One region of the Heyndrickxia vini genome, then DNA from elsewhere that is predicted to be linked to it. Evidence: a T-box and tRNA genes for the amino acid it is inferred to sense, from the RefSeq annotation. Region 1 holds a T-box; the other regions hold tRNA genes.

Evidence for each region. The T-box of region 1 lies ahead of thrS (threonine--tRNA ligase). A T-box ahead of a tRNA ligase gene usually reads a tRNA of that ligase, here a tRNA-Thr.
Region 2: it encodes a tRNA-Thr, which carries the amino acid that the T-box ahead of thrS (threonine--tRNA ligase) is inferred to sense. The anticodon was not compared.
Region 3: it encodes a tRNA-Thr, which carries the amino acid that the T-box ahead of thrS (threonine--tRNA ligase) is inferred to sense. The anticodon was not compared.

Annotation. Positions count from the first base shown of each region.
Region 1 is NZ_CP065425.1:1,413,154-1,416,407, reverse strand. Features, by position in the region: gene thrS (threonine--tRNA ligase) at 139-2,064, opposite strand; T-box leader at 2,140-2,367, opposite strand; gene I5776_RS07025 (putative sporulation protein YtxC) at 2,467-3,254, opposite strand, start outside.
Region 2 is NZ_CP065425.1:1,282,982-1,286,235, forward strand. Features, by position in the region: rRNA gene I5776_RS06310 (23S ribosomal RNA) at 1-1,308, shown strand, start outside; rRNA gene rrf (5S ribosomal RNA) at 1,381-1,497, shown strand; tRNA gene I5776_RS06320 (tRNA-Val) at 1,510-1,585, shown strand; tRNA gene I5776_RS06325 (tRNA-Thr) at 1,755-1,830, shown strand; tRNA gene I5776_RS06330 (tRNA-Lys) at 1,845-1,920, shown strand; tRNA gene I5776_RS06335 (tRNA-Leu) at 1,931-2,011, shown strand; tRNA gene I5776_RS06340 (tRNA-Gly) at 2,029-2,103, shown strand; tRNA gene I5776_RS06345 (tRNA-Leu) at 2,114-2,202, shown strand; tRNA gene I5776_RS06350 (tRNA-Arg) at 2,239-2,315, shown strand; tRNA gene I5776_RS06355 (tRNA-Pro) at 2,323-2,399, shown strand; tRNA gene I5776_RS06360 (tRNA-Ala) at 2,420-2,495, shown strand; tRNA gene I5776_RS06365 (tRNA-Met) at 2,520-2,596, shown strand; tRNA gene I5776_RS06370 (tRNA-Ile) at 2,601-2,677, shown strand; tRNA gene I5776_RS06375 (tRNA-Ser) at 2,687-2,779, shown strand; tRNA gene I5776_RS06380 (tRNA-Met) at 2,802-2,875, shown strand; tRNA gene I5776_RS06385 (tRNA-Asp) at 2,981-3,057, shown strand; tRNA gene I5776_RS06390 (tRNA-Phe) at 3,080-3,155, shown strand; tRNA gene I5776_RS06395 (tRNA-His) at 3,191-3,254, shown strand, end outside.
Region 3 is NZ_CP065425.1:3,190,686-3,193,939, forward strand. Features, by position in the region: gene I5776_RS15970 (MOSC domain-containing protein) at 1-423, shown strand, start outside; tRNA gene I5776_RS15975 (tRNA-Leu) at 1,105-1,186, opposite strand; tRNA gene I5776_RS15980 (tRNA-Cys) at 1,193-1,266, opposite strand; tRNA gene I5776_RS15985 (tRNA-Gly) at 1,272-1,346, opposite strand; tRNA gene I5776_RS15990 (tRNA-Gln) at 1,350-1,421, opposite strand; tRNA gene I5776_RS15995 (tRNA-His) at 1,460-1,535, opposite strand; tRNA gene I5776_RS16000 (tRNA-Trp) at 1,538-1,611, opposite strand; tRNA gene I5776_RS16005 (tRNA-Tyr) at 1,619-1,702, opposite strand; tRNA gene I5776_RS16010 (tRNA-Thr) at 1,726-1,801, opposite strand; tRNA gene I5776_RS16015 (tRNA-Phe) at 1,818-1,893, opposite strand; tRNA gene I5776_RS16020 (tRNA-Asp) at 1,914-1,990, opposite strand; tRNA gene I5776_RS16025 (tRNA-Met) at 2,009-2,082, opposite strand; tRNA gene I5776_RS16030 (tRNA-Val) at 2,230-2,305, opposite strand; tRNA gene I5776_RS16035 (tRNA-Glu) at 2,331-2,405, opposite strand; tRNA gene I5776_RS16040 (tRNA-Ser) at 2,416-2,507, opposite strand; tRNA gene I5776_RS16045 (tRNA-Asn) at 2,511-2,585, opposite strand; rRNA gene rrf (5S ribosomal RNA) at 2,595-2,711, opposite strand; rRNA gene I5776_RS16055 (23S ribosomal RNA) at 2,827-3,254, opposite strand, start outside.

The sequences.
Region 1 (3,254 bases):
ACTAATATTCAATTTACCTTAGATAATATATCATACATCGCAATTTGATGTCAAATGGCTTTTAATTATTACGATTTCTTTTTGCAACATCATTTATATTATCAAAATCTTATTTCTTCTGCAACATTTTTTTGAAATTTATTTTACTACTTCATGTTTCAAATGAGTAATAAATTGTTCGAAAGGAATCGTTTCTGATTTTTGTTCACCATACTTACGCACATTTACTGCGTTTTCACTTACTTCATTATCTCCCACTACAAGCATATAAGGAATTTTTTGCATTTGATGTTCACGAATTTTGTAACCAATTTTTTCGTTCCGTGAATCCAACTCTACCCTAAAGCCTTCAGAACGAAGTTTTTCTTCCACTTGTTTCGCATAATCAAAGTGAATATCCGGTGACACTGGAATAACAACCGCTTGTACCGGAGCTAGCCAAGTTGGAAAAGCGCCTTTGTATTCCTCAATTAAGTAGGCAACAAAACGTTCCATCGTTGATACAACCCCACGGTGAATTACGACTGGGCGATGCGGTTTTCCATCTTCACCAACGTATGTTAAGTCAAAGCGTTCTGGTAATAAGAAATCAAGCTGAACAGTGGAAAGCGTTTCATCCTTACCAAGAGCTGTACGTACTTGAACATCCAATTTAGGTCCGTAAAAAGCGGCTTCTCCATCTGCTTCAAAATATTCTAGTCCTAGACCATCCATTGCTTCTTTAAGCATGCTTTGAGCTTTGTTCCACATTTCATCGTCGTCGAAGTATTTTTCTTTATCCTCAGGATCGCGGTACGATAGGCGGAATGAATAATCCGTAATATCAAAGTCTTTATAAACCGCAATAATTAATTCAACTACCCGTTGGAACTCTTCTTTGATTTGATCAGGACGAACAAAAATATGTGCATCATTCAACGTCATTCCACGAACACGTTGTAATCCTGAAAGTGCTCCCGACATTTCGTAACGGTGCATTGTACCTAGCTCTGCAATACGAATTGGCAATTCACGATAACTATGAATACCATTTTTATAAATCATCATATGATGCGGGCAGTTCATTGGACGAAGCACTAATTGTTCATTATCCATTTCCATAACCGGGAACATATCCTCTTGGTAGTGATCCCAGTGACCACTTGTTTTATATAAATCTACACTACCCATAATTGGAGTGTATACATGATCATAACCGAGACGCTCTTCTTTATCAACAATATAGCGTTCAACAGTACGGCGAATAGTTGCACCTTTTGGCATCCATAATGGGAGACCTTGTCCAACTTTTTGGGAAGTCGTAAATAAATTTAATTCTTTCCCGATTTTACGGTGATCTCTTTCTTTTGCTTCTTCTAAGAATTTTAAATGTTGCTCTAAATCTTCTTTCTTAAAGAAAGCAGTTCCATATACCCGTTGAAGCATTTTATTATCGCTATTTCCGCGCCAGTAAGCACCAGCAATACTTAAAAGTTTAAATTCTTTAATTTTTCCCGTCGATGGCACATGAACACCACGGCAAAGATCAAAAAATTCACCTTGCTCATAGATTGTTACTTTCTCATCTGCAGGTATCGCATCGATTAATTCTTGCTTATATTCGTCACCCGCAAATAGCTCTTTCGCTTCATCACGAGTAACTTCTTTACGAACGATTTCAAGATTTTCACTGATAATTTTCTTCATTTCTTTTTCTATTTTTGGTAGGTCTTCAGGTGTAATAGATACTTCAAGATCCATGTCATAGAAAAATCCATCTTCAATAACAGGTCCAACCCCTAATTTTACATGGCCATATATTCTTCTTATAGCCTGTGCCATTAAATGGGCGGTACTATGACGAAGAACCTCTAATGCATCTTTATGGTCGGGTGTGACAATTTCTATTGATCCATCAACATTAATTGGTGTACGGAAATCAATTAGTTTTTCGTTTACTTTCCCGGCAATTGCTTTTTTCTTTAACCCCGGGCTTATAGATGCCGCAATATCTTCAGTTGTTGTTCCAGCAGGAAACTCCTTTATGGCACCATCTGGAAAAGTCATTTTAATCATGTCAGACATGTTTTTACACTCCTTCTATTTAATTAATACTTAGAAAAGCGCTTGCGCTAGACAAAAATAAAAAACTCGTCCCTGGAAAGGGACGAGTTATATACACGTGGTTCCACCCTAGTTTACATATCAATAATTCGATATGACTTCGGATCATTTTTAACGGAATGGCTCCGTCAACTACTAATAGAGTGCTCTTTCGCAGTTGAAGTTTAGAGGTGGTAAGTACTCGTTTCGTGTTGGAAAGTTTCACCAAATCTTTCCTCTCTGGGAACCGTAAAGGAATACTGTTGTCCTCATCGTTACATTTAGATTATTTGTTAAGTACTAATTCCATATATGAAAGGGCATTCGTACTTTACTAATATGTACGTTATTATAGATGGTTCATTAGAGAAAATCAAGAGTGATTTATTGATTTATCGTATTTTTCATCACAATCTGCTTATCCCTTGCAAATTGTTCCTTTTTTAATAGAATAATTCTTTCTTCAAATATGTTCCTGAGTGTTCGAATTAACCCATTTTCTTCTGAATCAATATACACATAAATCATCGTAGGTGCAATAGATAACAAGGGTGCGATCGTAACGGAATCAATATAGACAGGATGATTAGTTAATAACCTTCGATCCATTAATTCATTCATATCTTTCTTCGTTATTTCTTTAAAATGTTCATCAAAAAACTTCCCGTAACCTTCGAAGTATATTCTTACTATTTTCATTTTCGGTTCACGTTTAGCTAAATAGTCCCTTAACATTTGGACAAAAACTTGATATTCTTGTTCCATCTTATATTCATCAATTGCCATCTCAACATAATGAATCAATCGTTCAAAATAGGCTTTTAATCTAAATTTAAGCAACGAATCGAATGAAACGGATTCATGTTGTTCCAACAAAGAAAAAACAGCCTCCTGTATCATTTCCTCATCATTTATCACACCTATAATATTGGTTAATTCCTCACGTTCACCATTAAACATTTCAATGACAATATCAAGAATATTATTCTGTTCTGACTCCTCTTTATAATAAAAATACTCATTTAAAATATCACGAACCCAATCTAATCGTTTTTTTAAAAGAATAAATTGAATAAATCCCTCTTGTATATCAGTATTTGATAGTAAATTAATATCAATTGATAAAAAATATTGTTTTTGATTTTGAAAAATCGTTTCATGGAACCAAACTG
Region 2 (3,254 bases), 130 kb from region 1:
ATCCTCTAGTGAGGTGAAAGGTGCCCGTACCGCAAACCGACACAGGTAGGCGAGGAGAGAATCCTAAGGTGAGCGAGAGAACTCTCGTTAAGGAACTCGGCAAAATGACCCCGTAACTTCGGGAGAAGGGGTGCTCTGTTAGGGTGCAAGCCCGAGAGAGCCGCAGTGAATAGGCCCAGGCGACTGTTTAGCAAAAACACAGGTCTCTGCGAAGCCGCAAGGCGAAGTATAGGGGCTGACGCCTGCCCGGTGCTGGAAGGTTAAGAGGAGAGGTTAGCGCAAGCGAAGCTTTGAATTGAAGCCCCAGTAAACGGCGGCCGTAACTATAACGGTCCTAAGGTAGCGAAATTCCTTGTCAGGTAAGTTCTGACCCGCACGAAAGGCGCAACGATCTGGGCACTGTCTCAACGAGAGACTCGGTGAAATTATAGTACCTGTGAAGATGCAGGTTACCCGCGACAGGACGGAAAGACCCCGTGGAGCTTTACTGCAGCCTGATATTGAATTTTGGTACAGCTTGTACAGGATAGGTAGGAGCCTTTGAAGCCGGAGCGCCAGCTTCGGTGGAGGCGTCGGTGGGATACTACCCTGGCTGTATTGAAATTCTAACCCGCACCCCTGATCGGGGTGGGAGACAGTGTCAGGCGGGCAGTTTGACTGGGGCGGTCGCCTCCTAAAAGGTAACGGAGGCGCCCAAAGGTTCCCTCAGAATGGTTGGAAATCATTCGCAGAGTGTAAAGGCACAAGGGAGCTTGACTGCGAGACCTACAAGTCGAGCAGGGACGAAAGTCGGGCTTAGTGATCCGGTGGTTCCGCATGGAAGTAGTATCGCTCAACGGATAAAAGCTACCCCGGGGATAACAGGCTTATCTCCCCAAGAGTCCACATCGACGGGGAGGTTTGGCACCTCGATGTCGGCTCATCGCATCCTGGGGCTGTAGTCGGTCCCAAGGGTTGGGCTGTTCGCCCATTAAAGCGGTACGCGAGCTGGGTTCAGAACGTCGTGAGACAGTTCGGTCCCTATCCGTCGTGGGCGTAGGAAATTTGAGAGGAGCTGTCCTTAGTACGAGAGGACCGGGATGGACGCACCGCTGGTGTACCAGTTGTCTTGCCAAAGGCATCGCTGGGTAGCTATGTGCGGAAGGGATAAGTGCTGAAAGCATCTAAGCATGAAGCCCCCCTCAAGATGAGATTTCCCTTAGTTTATCTAAATAAGACCCCTGAAAGATGATCAGGTTGATAGGTTCGAGGTGGAAGTGTGGCGACACATGGAGCTGACGAATACTAATCGGTCGAAGACTTATCCTAATTTGATTTGACGTTATTATGAAGTATTTCTCATCTATCTAGTTTTGAGGGAACAATCCCTGAAATTTTTAGTCTGGTAATTATGGCGAGAAGGTCACACCCGTTCCCATCCCGAACACGGAAGTTAAGCTTCTCAGCGCCGATGGTAGTTGGGGGCTCTCCCCCTGCAAGAGTAGGACGTTGCCAGGCTGTATAATACATGGAGGATTAGCTCAGCTGGGAGAGCACCTGCCTTACAAGCAGGGGGTCGGCGGTTCGATTCCGTCATCCTCCACCATCTTTTAGACAAAAAATCATTTTGCCGGCCTAGCTCAATTGGTAGAGCACGACCGAATACGCTTCGTAGGAATAACTTCAGCGTACAGCTTGAGCCGCTACTTGAATAATCAGTCTGAAAGCTGGACGACCTTCTTAAGTGGTTCAATATAAGGAAAATAATTTAATATGCCGGCCTAGCTCAATTGGTAGAGCAACTGACTTGTAATCAGTAGGTTGGGGGTTCAAGTCCTCTGGCCGGCACCATTTTTAAAAGAAATGAGCCATTAGCTCAGTCGGTAGAGCATCTGACTTTTAATCAGAGGGTCGAAGGTTCGAGTCCTTCATGGCTCACCATTAAATTTACGCGGGTGTGGCGGAATTGGCAGACGCACCAGACTTAGGATCTGGCGCCGCAAGGCGTGGGGTTCGACTCCCTTCACCCGCATTATAACTAATTAAGTCGCGGAAGTAGTTCAGTGGTAGAACACCACCTTGCCAAGGTGGGGGTCGCGGGTTCGAATCCCGTCTTCCGCTCCAGACAACCCTTGCCGGGGTGGCGGAACTGGCAGACGCACAGGACTTAAAATCCTGCGGTAGGTGACTACCGTACCGGTTCGATTCCGGTCCTCGGCACCAAAGTTTTTTTGCGAAGCGAAATAACTTTCATTATATGCGCCCGTAGCTCAATTGGATAGAGCGTTTGACTACGGATCAAAAGGTTAGGGGTTCGACTCCTCTCGGGCGCGCCATTAAGTTCGGGAAGTAGCTCAGCTTGGTAGAGCACTTGGTTTGGGACCAAGGGGTCGCAGGTTCGAATCCTGTCTTCCCGACCATTATATACAAAAACTAATATGGGGCCTTAGCTCAGCTGGGAGAGCGCCTGCTTTGCACGCAGGAGGTCAGCGGTTCGATCCCGCTAGGCTCCACCAATTAAATTTTAATTATAACTATATGGCGGCGTAGCTCAGCTGGCTAGAGCGTACGGTTCATACCCGTGAGGTCGTGGGTTCGATCCCCTCCGCCGCTACCATATAGGACCTTTAGCTCAGCTGGTTAGAGCAGACGGCTCATAACCGTCCGGTCGTAGGTTCGAGTCCTACAAGGTCCACCATATAATTTCGGAGGAATACCCAAGTCTGGCTGAAGGGATCGGTCTTGAAAACCGACAGGCGGGTTACACCGCGCGGGGGTTCGAATCCCTCTTCCTCCGCCATATGAATGTATATTAATATTGCCGCGGGGTGGAGCAGTCTGGTAGCTCGTCGGGCTCATAACCCGAAGGTCGCAGGTTCAAATCCTGCCTCCGCAATTAAAGATAGTTATTTTGACATTAGTCAAAAATATACTGTTATTTTCAGCTGTCGCTGAAAGAAAAATAAGGATGTTTATTTTCTCCTTATGTTGAAAAAAAATTGGTCCGGTAGTTCAGCTGGTTAGAATGCCTGCCTGTCACGCAGGAGGTCGCGGGTTCGAGTCCCGTCCGGACCGCCATTTACATATAATATACATACTTGGCTCGGTAGCTCAGTCGGTAGAGCAATGGACTGAAAATCCATGTGTCGGCGGTTCGATTCCGTCCCGAGCCACCATATAAAGTTATCAAAGATTGTATATATACAATGTGGCGGCTATGGCGAAGTGGTTAACGCATCGGATTGTGGTTCCGACATGCGTGGGTTCGATTCCCA
Region 3 (3,254 bases), 1.8 Mb from region 1:
TGGGAAGAAGTATTTCAAAAAAAGCTTATTCTACCTGCTTTTGGGGAAAATATTACTGCAACAGGTATGACGGAAGAACAGGTTTGTATTGGTGACATATATAAAATAGGGGATACTATTCTTCAAATAACACAAGGGAGGGTACCTTGTGTAACTATCTCCAATTATAACGAGGAAAAACAACTTTTAAAGAAAGTGATTGAAACGACTCTAACTGGTTACTTTTTTCGGGTATTGGAAGAGGGAACTATTAAGTTCGATTCGGAAATAACTCTTTTGGAAAAACACTCAAAAGAAATATCCGTTTCTTTTGCTACTCAAATTCTTTTTCACCAAAAACAGGATAAAGCATCAATTGAAAAGATATTGGCAGTTGATGCCCTTGCAGAGGACTGGAGGAATAGATTTTTAAAATTGTTATGATTCTCTGCTGTGTAGAAAACTGTGGATGACGCTAAACCTAGACCAAAAAGCTAGTTTTTTTATGTATATCTTATTGAACTAAAATAGGACTGCCGAAACAGTCAATGTTATTTTACATTTTTATCCATTTTTTACGGTCTTTAAGCAGTTTAATGTCAATTAACTAAATTTCTTTAAGATGCCGTTCACGATGCAGGAAATTTAAAAATGCTCTAATTGCTCTTAAACGTGTGTCCATTGTTACTGTTTGCAATCCCTTCTCATTCATATAGAGAATGACATTTCGCTTTATCGCTTTATATGCTCTTTAGAAATAGTGTCTAGTGAGGGGGTAATTTCCTGTTCTCTTAGGATTTTAAAGAAAACAGATAATTCATTTCTATAATATTGGATTGTTTGAGGCTTAGATTTCTGATTTGACAATCATCAACAAATAAAGAAAGAGCAGTTTTGAAATCAATTTCCTTTACGCTTTTTGGACTGTTAATGATTGATACTCCTCAATAGATAATTCTTTTGTATGCCTTGCCATTTTTAAATTCCTCCTTGTTTAATGACAGGTACGCTCACGATTTTATGTACACAATAATTTTCAAAGAATCGTATTTGAGATAAATAAAAAACGTTCCTTACATAGAGTAAGAAACGTTGATTTCACTACATTGGCAAGCAGTGCTATGATACCGGTGGTCGGGGTCGAACCGACACTCCCGAAGGAACACGATTTTGAGTCGTGCGCGTCTGCCAATTCCGCCACACCGGCATATTATGGAGGCGGCAACCGGATTCGAACCGGTGGTAAAGGTTTTGCAGACCTCTGCCTTACCACTTGGCTATGCCGCCATTGTTGGAGCGGAAGACGGGATTCGAACCCGCGACCCCCACCTTGGCAAGGTGGTGTTCTACCACTGAACTACTTCCGCAAACTGGGCTAGCTGGATTCGAACCAACGAGTGACGGAGTCAAAGTCCGTTGCCTTACCACTTGGCTATAGCCCAATAATAGTATATGTTGTAAATATTTATTTGTTCATAAATGGGGCGGCTGATGGGAATCGAACCCACGAATGTCGGAACCACAATCCGATGCGTTAACCACTTCGCCACAACCGCCATGGCAGGGGCAGTAGGAATCGAACCCACACTGAAGGTTTTGGAGACCTTAGTTCTACCTTTAAACTATGCCCCTATTCTAATGGTGGAGGGGGACGGATTCGAACCGCCGAACCCGAAGGAGCGGATTTACAGTCCGCCGCGTTTAGCCACTTCGCTACCCCTCCATCTCATTACAATAAGTAATGAATGGTGCCGGCCAGAGGACTTGAACCCCCAACCTACTGATTACAAGTCAGTTGCTCTACCAATTGAGCTAGGCCGGCTTAATATTATTATAAATGGTGGCTCGGGACGGAATCGAACCGCCGACACATGGATTTTCAGTCCATTGCTCTACCGACTGAGCTACCGAGCCACATATGTATTTTATAAAAATGGCGGTCCGGACGGGACTCGAACCCGCGACCTCCTGCGTGACAGGCAGGCATTCTAACCAGCTGAACTACCGGACCATTTTATTTTCAAATCAATTGCGGAGGCAGGATTTGAACCTGCGACCTTCGGGTTATGAGCCCGACGAGCTACCAGACTGCTCCACCCCGCGGTAATGTTAATATAAAGATTTATTATCGCACTTTGCATATTCGACTGTCCCGATTTCAGTAAGCTTATTCAAGATGTTGCTCAATCGGTACAACTCGCAGATTATTCGATGAAGTAACGCTCGTTGCTCCACCCCGCGATAATAATATGGTGGAGGATGACGGGATCGAACCGCCGACCCCCTGCTTGTAAGGCAGGTGCTCTCCCAGCTGAGCTAATCCTCCATTATGTAATTTACAATTTATTAAATGGTGACCCGTACGGGATTCGAACCCGTGTTACCGCCGTGAAAGGGCGGTGTCTTAACCGCTTGACCAACGGGCCACAGTTTAAATGGCGGAGAGCAAGGGATTTGAACCCTTGAGACAGCGTTAACCGTCTACACGATTTCCAATCGTGCTCCTTCGGCCACTCGGACAGCTCTCCTAATGGCTCCGCAGGTAGGATTCGAACCTACGACCGATCGGTTAACAGCCGATAGCTCTACCACTGAGCTACTGCGGAATATTACAAGCTTGGCGACGTCCTACTCTTGCAGGGGGAGAGCCCCCAACTACCATCGGCGCTGAGAAGCTTAACTTCCGTGTTCGGGATGGGAACGGGTGTGACCTTCTCGCTTTAGCCACCAAACCTTATGGACATATATTATTATATATGTTTTTTAAAATTTTTCAAGGATTAATTTAAAATTATTCCTTCAAAACTAGATAGATGAGAAACACTTCATAATAACTTCAAATCAAATTAGGATAAGTCTTCGACCGATTAGTATTCGTCAGCTCCATGTGTCGCCACACTTCCACCTCGAACCTATCAACCTGATCATCTTTCAGGGGTCTTATTTAGATAAACTAAGGGAAATCTCATCTTGAGGGGGGCTTCATGCTTAGATGCTTTCAGCACTTATCCCTTCCGCACATAGCTACCCAGCGATGCCTTTGGCAAGACAACTGGTACACCAGCGGTGCGTCCATCCCGGTCCTCTCGTACTAAGGACAGCTCCTCTCAAATTTCCTACGCCCACGACGGATAGGGACCGAACTGTCTCACGACGTTCTGAACCCAGCTCGCGTACCGCTTTAATGGGCGAACAGCCCAACCCTTGGGACCGACTACAGCCCCAGGATGCGATGAGCCGACATCGAGGTGCCAAACCTCCCCGTCGATGTGGAC